Regions from separate parts of the Streptomyces ficellus genome, predicted to be linked through region 1. Evidence: riboswitches for the same ligand, from Rfam matches in the RefSeq annotation. Region 1 holds a riboswitch; the other holds the start of a gene.
What was found. Region 1 has a riboswitch for cyclic di-AMP ahead of EIZ62_RS19670 (transglycosylase family protein). Riboswitches for the same ligand answer to the same signal wherever they lie in the genome.

Region 1 (5,138 bases):
TTTACGCCATTTGCGACATGCTGGGCGTGCCGCGCGAGGACCAGGACGACTTCCGCGACTGGGCCGGGATGATGATCCGGCACGGGGGAGGCCCGCGGGGCGGGGTCGCGCGGTCGGTGAAGAAGATGCGCGGGTACCTCGCCGAGCTGATCCACCGCAAGCGGGACGAACCGGGCGACGACCTCATCTCGGGACTCATCCGGGCCTCCGACCACGGCGAGCACCTCACCGAGAACGAGGCCGCCGCGATGGCGTTCATCCTCCTCTTCGCGGGTTTCGAGACCACCGTGAACCTGATCGGGAACGGGGTGTACGCGCTGCTGCGCAACCCCGGACAGCGCGAGCGCCTCCAGGCGTCCCTGGCCACCGGCGAGCGCGGGCTGCTGGAGACCGGGGTGGAGGAACTGCTGCGCTACGACGGGCCGGTGGAGCTGGCGACGTGGCGGTTCGCGACCGAGCCGCTCACCCTCGGCGGCGAGCGGATCGCCGCCGGCGACCCCGTGCTCGTCGTCCTCGCCGCGGCCGACCGGGACCCGGAGCGGTTCGGCGAGCCGGACACGCTCGACCTGGCGCGGCGCGACAACCAGCACCTGGGGTACGGGCACGGCATCCACTACTGCCTCGGCGCGCCGCTCGCCCGGCTGGAGGGGCAGACCGCGCTCGCCACGCTGCTGACCCGGTTGCCCGATCTGAGCCTTGCGGTGGATCCGGCCGATTTGCGGTGGCGTGGTGGGCTCATTATGCGTGGACTGCGTACGCTCCCCGTCGAGTTCACCCCTTTTGGGGCCGATATCCACTGACGGTGCGTCAGGTCTGTGATATTCGCGTGATCTGTAGTGCATCGACTTGTGACTGACGTTCGAATGCCGCTACGTTCACCGTCACCTCAGCAGTCACGCGAAAGGCAGCACCGCATGCGCTCCGGGAACGGCCGGCACCGACGACCCCGTCAAGCCCCCGCCATCGTCGTCGCGGCAGGGGTGACCGGATCCGCCATCGCGCTCCCGCTGCTCGGCGCGGGCTCCGCGTCGGCGGCCGACGCCGCCACGTGGGACCGCGTCGCCGAGTGCGAGTCCGGCGGCATGTGGAGCGCCGACCTCGGCAACGGCTTCTACGGCGGCCTCCAGATGTCCCAGGAGACCTGGGAGTCGTACGGCGGCCTCACCCACGCCGCACGCCCCGACCTCGCCAGCCGCACCGCCCAGATCGCCGTCGCCGAGAAGGTGTACGCGGCGACCGGCGTCAAGGCGTGGGAGACCTGCGCGCCCATCGCCGGGCTCGGCGGCGCCGCCGGGTCCACCACGGCCGACCCCACCGCGCCGTCCGCCGGCGCCACCGAGGCGGCTCCCGAGGCGTCCGACCCGACCGAGACGCTCGAGGGCCCGGACGCGCCCGCGGCCCCGCGGCCGTCGGACGACCCGGTCGGGTCGCTCCTGCCCGGGCAGCCCGAACCCTCGGCGCCCGCCACCCCGCAGAGCCCCGCGCCCGGCACCGGCAAGCACCGTGGCGAGGCCGCCAAGGAAGAGACGCCGGGCACGGAGCCCGCCGCCCCCGCCACCCCCGGCGCCCCGGCCTCCAGCACGCCCGCCACGCCCGCCGAGCCCGCCGCTCCGGCCGCCTCCGGGGACGGCAGCACCGCCACCCCCACCGCGCCCACCGAGCCCGGCAATTCGGGCAACGGCCGCGAAGCGGACGGCCACCCCTCGCGGGGCGACGGCGCTTCGCGCGACCCGGGCAGCGTCGAGCCCGGCGCGTACACGGTGCGCCCCGGCGACAACCTCTGGACCATCGCGGACGAGAACGAGGTCCCGGGCGGCTGGCCGGCGCTCTACGAGGCCAACAAGGACGCCGTCGGCGGCGACCCGGACCTCATCGTCCCCGGTCAGAGCCTGGAACTGACGGCGGATCAGCCGTAAGTATCAGACTGTATGTCCGCTTCTGCGCCAGTGAGATATGAATCTCTTCGGCCTCGTTGGCGCAGAGCGGTGGACCGAATCGCACAATCCGCCCTTCACCTGCGTAAACGCCCGTCAAGGCGAGGTCTGTAAGGGCTGATTGACCCGGATGTCCGTCTTTGAACTTCGGGGACGTCTGTGTCTACGGTCGTGACCGCTCGCCACCGCGGGCCCCATCGACCGGAACGCCGAATCCTGCCGCCGGCCGACGGGAACAGTCGTCGCGTCACGCGCCGAAGGCAGGAGCGGGGGACCCAAGGTAAGTGCCGGGCCCGGGCCATGGAGACATGGCGCGGAACCGGCTTGGGGTGAAGCCGCGCGCACGGAAGGTGCCGCGCGGCCGGGCAGCTCACGCCCGAACCCGACAGCTCACCTCGCAGGCGTCGGTGAGGAGATGTCCCATGCTGTTTTCCGGCAAGGCCAAGCACCGTCGCCCCTCCAAGGCCGTCCGATTCGCCGCGTTCGCCGGCATCACCGGTGCCGCCGTCGCCGCCCCGCTGATGGGCGCCACGACCGCCTCCGCCGCCACCACCGCCGAGTGGGACCAGGTCGCGCAGTGCGAGTCCGGCGGCGACTGGTCCATCAACACCGGCAACGGCTACTACGGCGGCCTGCAGTTCTCGGCCTCCACCTGGGCCGCGTACGGCGGCACGGCCTACGCCCAGACGGCCGACCAGGCCTCCAAGGCCCAGCAGATCGAGATCGGCGAGAAGGTCCTCGCGGGCCAGGGCAAGGGTGCCTGGCCGAGCTGCGGCGTCGGCCTGTCCAACGCCGCCAACGACGGCGCCGCCGCCGAGCCCGCCCAGCCGAAGGTGGAGCGCGAGGCCGAGCAGCCCACCACGCGCAGCGAGCAGCGCACCGCGCCGAAGGCCGAGGAGAAGGCCGCGCCGAAGACCGTCACCACCCCGACCGGCAAGAAGGTCGAGAAGGGCGACGGCGAGTACAAGGTGAAGGCCGGCGACACCCTCAGCACCATCGCCGCCGACAAGAAGGTCGCCGGCGGCTGGGAGAAGCTGTTCGAGCTGAACAAGGACATCGTCGACGACGCCGACCTGATCTACGTGGGCCAGCAGCTCCACCTGAGCTGACCCCCGGCGGGACCACCCCGGCCCGGCGCGTCCTTCCCCCGCGCGCCGGGCCGGGGCTTTTCCGCGACCGGCCCGGCCGGGCCCACCGGCCCGAGCGGCCCAACTGGGGCGCACCCCTGAGCGGGCCCCCGCACACCGAGGCTACCGGCCGGTAAGTTTCGCGGTGTTCTGTCCGTAATGCGGCCTGGTGAACGCTTTTTCGTCCCAGGAGGCGGGCGTCGGCCGGTACCGGCTCCCCGGCCGGTTAGGCTCTTGCCGCAAGGCCAAAGAGACCCTGCACCGCACGCGTCACATTTTGCGTCACATCCCAGAAGGAGATGCTCGTGCCGTCCATCGACGTCGTCGTAGCCCGGGAAATCCTGGACTCCCGAGGCAACCCCACGGTCGAGGTCGAGGTCGGCCTCGACGACGGCAGCACCGGCCGTGCTGCCGTCCCGTCCGGTGCCTCCACCGGAGCGTTCGAGGCCCTCGAGCTCCGCGACGGTGACAAGGACCGCTACCTCGGCAAGGGTGTCGAGAAGGCCGTCCTCGCCGTCATCGAGCAGATCGGCCCGGAGCTCGTCGGCTACGACGCCACCGAGCAGCGGCTGATCGACCAGGCGATGTTCGACCTGGACGCCACGCCGGACAAGTCGTCGCTCGGCGCCAACGCCATCCTCGGCGTCTCCCTCGCCGTCGCGCACGCCGCCTCCGAGGCGTCCGACCTGCCGCTCTTCCGCTACCTCGGCGGCCCGAACGCGCACCTGCTGCCCGTTCCGATGATGAACATCCTCAACGGCGGCTCGCACGCCGACTCCAACGTGGACATCCAGGAGTTCATGATCGCGCCGATCGGCGCCGAGTCCTTCTCCGAGGCCCTGCGCTGGGGCGCCGAGGTCTACCACACCCTGAAGAAGGTCCTGAAGGAGAAGGGCCTCTCCACGGGCCTGGGCGACGAGGGCGGCTTCGCCCCGAACCTCGACTCCAACCGCGCCGCCCTCGACCTCATCCTCGAGGCCATCAAGCAGGCCGGCTACGCCCCGGGCAAGGACATCGCCCTGGCGCTCGACGTCGCCGCGTCCGAGTTCTACAAGGACGGCTCGTACGAGTTCGAGGGCAAGTCCCGCTCGGCCGCCGAGATGACGGACTACTACGCCGAGCTGGTCGAGGCGTACCCGCTGGTCTCCATCGAGGACCCGCTGTTCGAGGACGACTGGGACGGCTGGAAGACCATCACCGACAAGCTGGGCGCCAAGGTCCAGCTCGTGGGCGACGACCTGTTCGTCACCAACCCGGAGCGCCTGGCCCGCGGCATCGACGAGAACGCCGCCAACGCGCTGCTGGTCAAGGTCAACCAGATCGGTTCGCTCACCGAGACCCTGGACGCCGTCGAGCTGGCCCAGCGCAACGGCTTCAAGTGCATGATGTCGCACCGCTCCGGCGAGACCGAGGACGTCACCATCGCCGACCTGGCCGTCGCCACCAACTGCGGCCAGATCAAGACCGGCGCCCCGGCCCGCTCCGAGCGCGTCGCCAAGTACAACCAGCTGCTGCGCATCGAGGAGATCCTCGACGACGCGGCCGTGTACGCGGGCCGCTCGGCCTTCCCGCGCTTCAAGGGCTGATCTTCCGCGGCAGCCTCCGTACGTCCCCGGCCACGGTCCCGTACCGTGTCCGGGGACGTACGTACGTAACGGGCAAGGGGAGGCGGGTACAACACATGGCCCGGGACCGGTTCTCCACCGCGACCAGGCTGCGGCTGCTCGGCGAGCAGACCGCCGCCCGTGTCTACCGCTCCCAGACCCGCCGGCAGGCCCGCCGCTCCCGGCTCACCGGCCGCGCGGCGTTCCTCGCGCTGGTCGTCTGCTCCCTGGTCGTCGCCCTGGCCTACCCGATGCGCCAATGGGTGTCCCAGCGCGCCGAGATCGCCGACCAGGAACGGCTGGCGGCCGAGGCGAGCGAACGCGTCGAACGGCTGCGCGACGAGAAGGCCCGGCTGCGGGACGACGCGTACGTCAAGCGCCTGGCCCGCGAGCACCTGCACTACGTACTCCCCGGGGAGACCGGATACACGGTCATCGACCCCGACGCGGTGCGCCAGCGCCGCACCGACCAG
Region 2 (5,138 bases), 2.0 Mb from region 1:
CCCGAGCCGCACCCGCCACCGGTGCCGCAGGACGAGGCGTCCGCGCGGTGCTCGGGCAGGGTGGTGGTGTCCGTGCCCTCCACCTCGAAGCCGGCGTCCGCGATCATGTCCAGGTCCGCCTTGCCCGCCTGGCCCTCACTGGTGAGGTAGTCGCCCAGGAAGATCGAGTTGGCCAGGTGCAGGGCCAGCGGCTGGAGCGAACGCAGGTGCACCTCGCGTCCGCCGGCCAGCCGGACCTCCACGTCCGGGCACACGAACCGGACCATCGCCAGGATGCGCAGCGCCCGCTGCGGGGTCAGGTTCCACTCCTTGGCGAGCGGCGTGCCCTCGAAGGGGATCAGGAAGTTCACCGGGACCGAGTCCGGGTCCAGCTCGCGCAGCGCGTACACGACGTCGACCAGGTCCTCGTCGCTCTCGCCCATGCCCGCGATCAGACCGGAGCACGCGGACAGACCCGCCGCGTGCGCCTTCTGCACCGTGTCGACCCGGTCCGCGTAGGTGTGCGTGGTCGTGATGTCCCCGTACGTCCCCTCGGACGTGTTGAGGTTGTGGTTGTACGCGTCGGCGCCGGCCGACCGCAGCCGCTCCGCCTGGCCGTCCGAGAGCAGCCCGAGGCACGCGCAGACCTCGACGCCCTCGTTCTCCTCCTTGATCGCCTCGATGGTCTTCGAGACGCGGTCGACGTCCCGGTCCGTCGGGCCGCGGCCGCTGGCCACCAGGCAGACCCGCTTGGCGCCGCCGGCGACACCCGCGGCGGCGGCCTTGGACGCCTCCTCCGGCTTCAGCCAGGTGTACTTGAGGATCTCCGCCTTCGAACCGAGCCGCTGGGAGCAGTATGAGCAGTCCTCGGGACACAGGCCGGACTTGAGGTTGACCAGGTAGTTGAGCTTCACCCGCCGTCCGAACCACTGACGGCGTACCTTCCCGGCCGCGGCCACCACATCGAGCAGCTCGTCGTCCGAGGTCGCCAGCACGGCGAGCGCTTCTTCGCGGGTCGGCAGCTCGCGCCGAAGCCCCTTGTCCACCAGCGTGTTCAGCAGGTCCATGACGCAGATCCTGGCCTACGGCACGGCCCCGGGCCAAGGAGGAACTCCACAGGAGAGTCCGTTTCGAGTGTGTGTATAACCACACTCCGGTACCACCCCACCACCATTAGGGTCTGTTCGCTGTCTACAAAAGGGAACCGGACATGCCCCAGGCTCCGCTCGACCCGCCGCCCGCCTCCCCGTCCGGGCCGCCGCCCGCCACACCCTCCGGCCCGTCCTCCGGCCCGCCTGCCGCCGCGCCCTTCGGATGGATCGACGCCGAGGCGCGCCGCCGGGCGGACGCGGGTCTCGTCCGGACCCTCCGCCCCCGGCCGGCCGAGCCCGACGTCCTGGACCTGGCGAGCAACGACTACCTCGGCCTCACGCACCACCCCGCCATCACCGCGGCCGCCGCCGAGGCGGCCCGCCGCTGGGGCGCGGGCGCCACGGGCTCGCGCCTGGTGACCGGGACGACCGAGCTGCACGGCGAGCTGGAGCGGGAACTGGCCGCGTACTGCGGGTTCGAGGCGGCCCTGGTGTTCTCGTCCGGTTACGCCGCCAACCTCGCCGCCCTGACCGCGCTGAGCGCCCGGGGCTCGCTGATCGTCTCCGACGCGGGCAACCACGCCTCGATCGTCGACGGCTGCCGGCTCTCGCGCGCCGAGACCGCGGTCGTCCCGCACGCCGAGCCCGACGCGGTCGCCAAGACCCTCGGCGCCCACCCGGGACGCCAGGCGCTGGTGGTCACCGACTCGGTCTTCTCCGTCGACGGTGACGCGGCGCCGCTGGCCGGACTGGCGGCGGCGTGCCGGGAGCACGGTGCCGCGCTGGTGGTCGACGACGCGCACGGCCTGGGCGTCCTGGGCGAGGGCGGGCGGGGCGCGCTGCACGCGGCGGGGCTCGCGGGCGACCCGGACGTGGTCGCCACGCTCACCCTCTCCAAGTCGCTGGGCAGCCAGGGCGGGGCGGTCCTCGGTCCCGCCCGGGTGATCGACCACCTGGTCAACGCCGCCCGGACGTTCATCTTCGACACCGGGCTCGCCCCGGCCGCCGTGGGCGCAGCCCTGGCGAGCCTGCGGCTGCTGCGCGCCGAGCCGGACCTCGCCGGCCGGGCGCGTACGGTGGCGTCCACCCTGCACGCCCGGCTGACCGCCGCGGGGCTGACCGCGGTGCGGCCGGACGCCGCCGTGGTGTCGGTGCGGGCCCCCTCCCCGGAGCAGGCCGTGCGGTGGGCCGCCGACTGCCGGGCCGAGGGGCTCGCGGTGGGGTGCTTCCGGCCGCCGTCGGTGCCCGACGGCATCTCGCGCCTCCGTCTCACCGCCCGAGCCGACTTGACGGAACGTCAACTGGACGAGGCGGTCGCGACGATCCTCCGCACCTCACCGGTCCCGGTCGGCTGAGCGGTCCTGCCTTACGTCACCGTCTCCCGGGCCGCCGGACCAACCCACCAGTTTGCCGCCCAAATCCGGTCTCGAGTAGCAGAGTTCACCGCTTCGGGCGACAGATATATGCGGATCCTGGTGGATCGCCCCCATCAGGAGCGACATAAGTGGCAGTCTGGCGCGAAGCGCAATCCGAGGCCGTCCTCACAAAACATCCGGTTCGTGTCGGAGTCCGGCCCCGGTGGGAAAGGGACAGCGTCGCCATGGCGGACCATCAGGAAGCATCCATCACCCTGCCGAGCGATCCCGTCTCGGTCTCCGCCGCCCGGAGATACGTGGCGGGCGTCCTCAGCGAATGGGGGCTCCCCGATGGGGCCGAGACCGCCGACACCGTACGGCTGATCGTCTCGGAACTCGCCACCAACGCCGTCCAGCACACCTTCGGGCAGTCGCCGACCTTCACGGTGGACGTCCGGCTGGAGCGGGACGAGCGGCTGCGCATCGGGGTCACGGACAGCCACCCGCGCTGGCCGCAGCGGCTGCCCGCCGCCGTACAGCAGGACAACGGGCGCGGCATGGTGATCATCCGCTGGCTCGCCGCGGAGTGCGGCGGACGCCTCTCGGTCACCCCCACCGCGGAGGGCGGCAAGACGGTCTGGATCGCACTGCCCTGGTCGGTCCCGGTCCAGACCTGACCGCCCGCGGTGCGGGTGCGCCGGACGCGCCCGGCCGCCCCCGCACCACGGGTCATCGCCGGACGATCAGCGGACGCGTCCGTACCAGACGGACTTCGACCAGATCTTGTCCAGCTTCACCACCGAACCCGACTTCGGTGAGTGCCAGATCTTGTTGTTACCCGCGTAGATCCCGACGTGGTAGACGTTGCTCCCCCGATGGAAGAAGACCAGGTCACCCTTCTGCCGGCTCGACGCCGAGATGTGCCGGGTCTTGTTGTACTGCTGCTGCGCCGTACGCGGCAGGGTCTTGCCGGCCTTCTTGTACGAGTAGAGCGTGAGCCCCGAGCAGTCGAACCGGGACGGGCCCACCGCTCCGTACTTGTAGGGTGCGCCCTTCTTGGACGCGGCGACGTTCAGCGCCTTGCCGGCGTACGCCGGGGCGGCCTGCGCCTCGGACACGGCGCCGGGCGCCAGCATCGTGCCGCCGACGGCGGCGAGGGTGAGTGCCGAGACGGCACCCGCCCGGGACAGCAGAGACGGGACATGAATCTGCGCGGTCATGCGCAACCCTTCGTCAGCCGCCTGTGAAGGATGACCTGTCGGGTTCGGGCTGGCGAAGTTGCCCGGCCGCTCGCGCGGCTTCACCCCAAGGGCGACCGATGGGACGTACATCGTTCGGTCACCCGTACTGCTCGGGTCCTCCACTCCTGCCGATCCACTCCTGTCGACCAGTCATCCGGACGGCGGCAGGACTCGGCGTCCGCCCGGACCGCCCCGCCGCGGTGGCGGGGGCTTGTCGTCGTCAGGGATCTTGACCCATCCCGAGGGGAAATTCCGAGTCGAAACGGCCGTTTGTGAGGCTCCTCACGACTGATCCATTCGGGTGGACAGAGCCGATTTGGGGCCCGGCGACGTGACATCGACGATCCCCGTACCAGCGGCGGAACCTGATATTCCGCCAGATGCGTACGCGTGCTGCGCAACTCGCGTCGTCCGAAATTCGTCCGAATGCGTAGGCTGAACGAGGGAGCGGTTCTCGTACTCCTGAGCCCGTTCGGGGGAGGGCTACGTCGGTCCCACGCCTCGATTGTGAGGGACTGTCACGCGACCCGCGCGCCGTTCGCCGTCAAGCACCCGCAGGGCTCGCGCCAGCGTATGGGCATGTACTTCGCTCTCGCCGCGCTCGTGCATCCAGGTCAGGGCCTCGCGCAGCGCCGTCGCGCGCCCCACGAGGGCCTGCGCCGCGCGCAGGGCGCTGTACGTATGGGTGGCCCGCGCCGGGTTGGTCCGCCCCAGCAGGTCGACCGCTTCGAGCCAGCTGTCGACGAACGCGCTTTCGGCCCGGGTGAGCGCGGGGAGCGGCGGATGCTCCGGTGGCAGCACCGCTCACCTCCCGCGCCGGGGCACGACCTGGTCCACCAGGCCGTACGCCACGGCGGCGGACGCGTCGAGGAACGTGTCTCGCTCCAGGTCGGCGTCGACGCGCTCCCGGCTCCGGCCGGTGTGGAGGGCCAGGATCGCCGCCAGTTGGCCGCGCAGCCGGAGCAACTCGTCCGCGTGGATGCCGAGATCCGTCGGCCGGCCGTGCAACGGCTCGTCGAAGGACGGCTGCTGGATCAGCACGCGCGCGCCGGGCAGGGCCATGCGCTTGCCGGGCGCGCCCGCCGCGAGCAGGGCGGCGGCGGTCGACGCGGCCTGCCCGATGCAGGTCGTCTCCACGTCGCAGCGGATCGCCCGCATGGTGTCGTAGACGGCCGTCATGGCGCTGACCGGACCGCCGGGCGAGTTGATGTAGAGCGCGATGTCCCGGTCGGGCGCGGCGTGTTCCAGGTGCAGGAGCTGGACGATCACGTCATTGGCGGCGGTGTCGTCGAGGGGCGTGCCGAGGAGGACGATCCGCTCCTCGAGCAGCTTGGAGTAGGGGTCCAGGGTGCGGGTGCCGGTGCTGGTGCGCTCGGTGAACTCGGGCAGGACATGACGCGCGGCATGGCTCATCGCGCAGCTCCTTGTCTCTGTAAAAAATGTACAGGACGTACATCTCGTTAGAATGGGAG

Region 2: another riboswitch for cyclic di-AMP. It lies ahead of EIZ62_RS28580 (C40 family peptidase); the one in region 1 lies ahead of EIZ62_RS19670 (transglycosylase family protein).

What each region holds. Positions count from the first base shown of each region.
Region 1 covers NZ_CP034279.1:4,384,196-4,389,333, forward strand. The annotation lists gene EIZ62_RS19660 (cytochrome P450 family protein) at 1-800, shown strand, start outside; gene EIZ62_RS19665 (LysM peptidoglycan-binding domain-containing protein) at 915-1,916, shown strand; cyclic di-AMP (ydaO/yuaA leader) riboswitch at 2,177-2,353, shown strand; gene EIZ62_RS19670 (transglycosylase family protein) at 2,357-3,043, shown strand; gene eno (phosphopyruvate hydratase) at 3,367-4,647, shown strand; gene EIZ62_RS19680 (FtsB family cell division protein) at 4,743-5,138, shown strand, end outside.
Region 2 covers NZ_CP034279.1:6,358,373-6,363,510, forward strand. The annotation lists gene bioB (biotin synthase BioB) at 1-1,046, opposite strand, end outside; gene EIZ62_RS28570 (8-amino-7-oxononanoate synthase) at 1,190-2,425, shown strand; gene EIZ62_RS28575 (ATP-binding protein) at 2,671-3,102, shown strand; gene EIZ62_RS28580 (C40 family peptidase) at 3,169-3,645, opposite strand; cyclic di-AMP (ydaO/yuaA leader) riboswitch at 3,649-3,821, opposite strand; gene EIZ62_RS28585 (hypothetical protein) at 4,150-4,467, opposite strand; gene EIZ62_RS28590 (ATP-dependent Clp protease proteolytic subunit) at 4,471-5,079, opposite strand.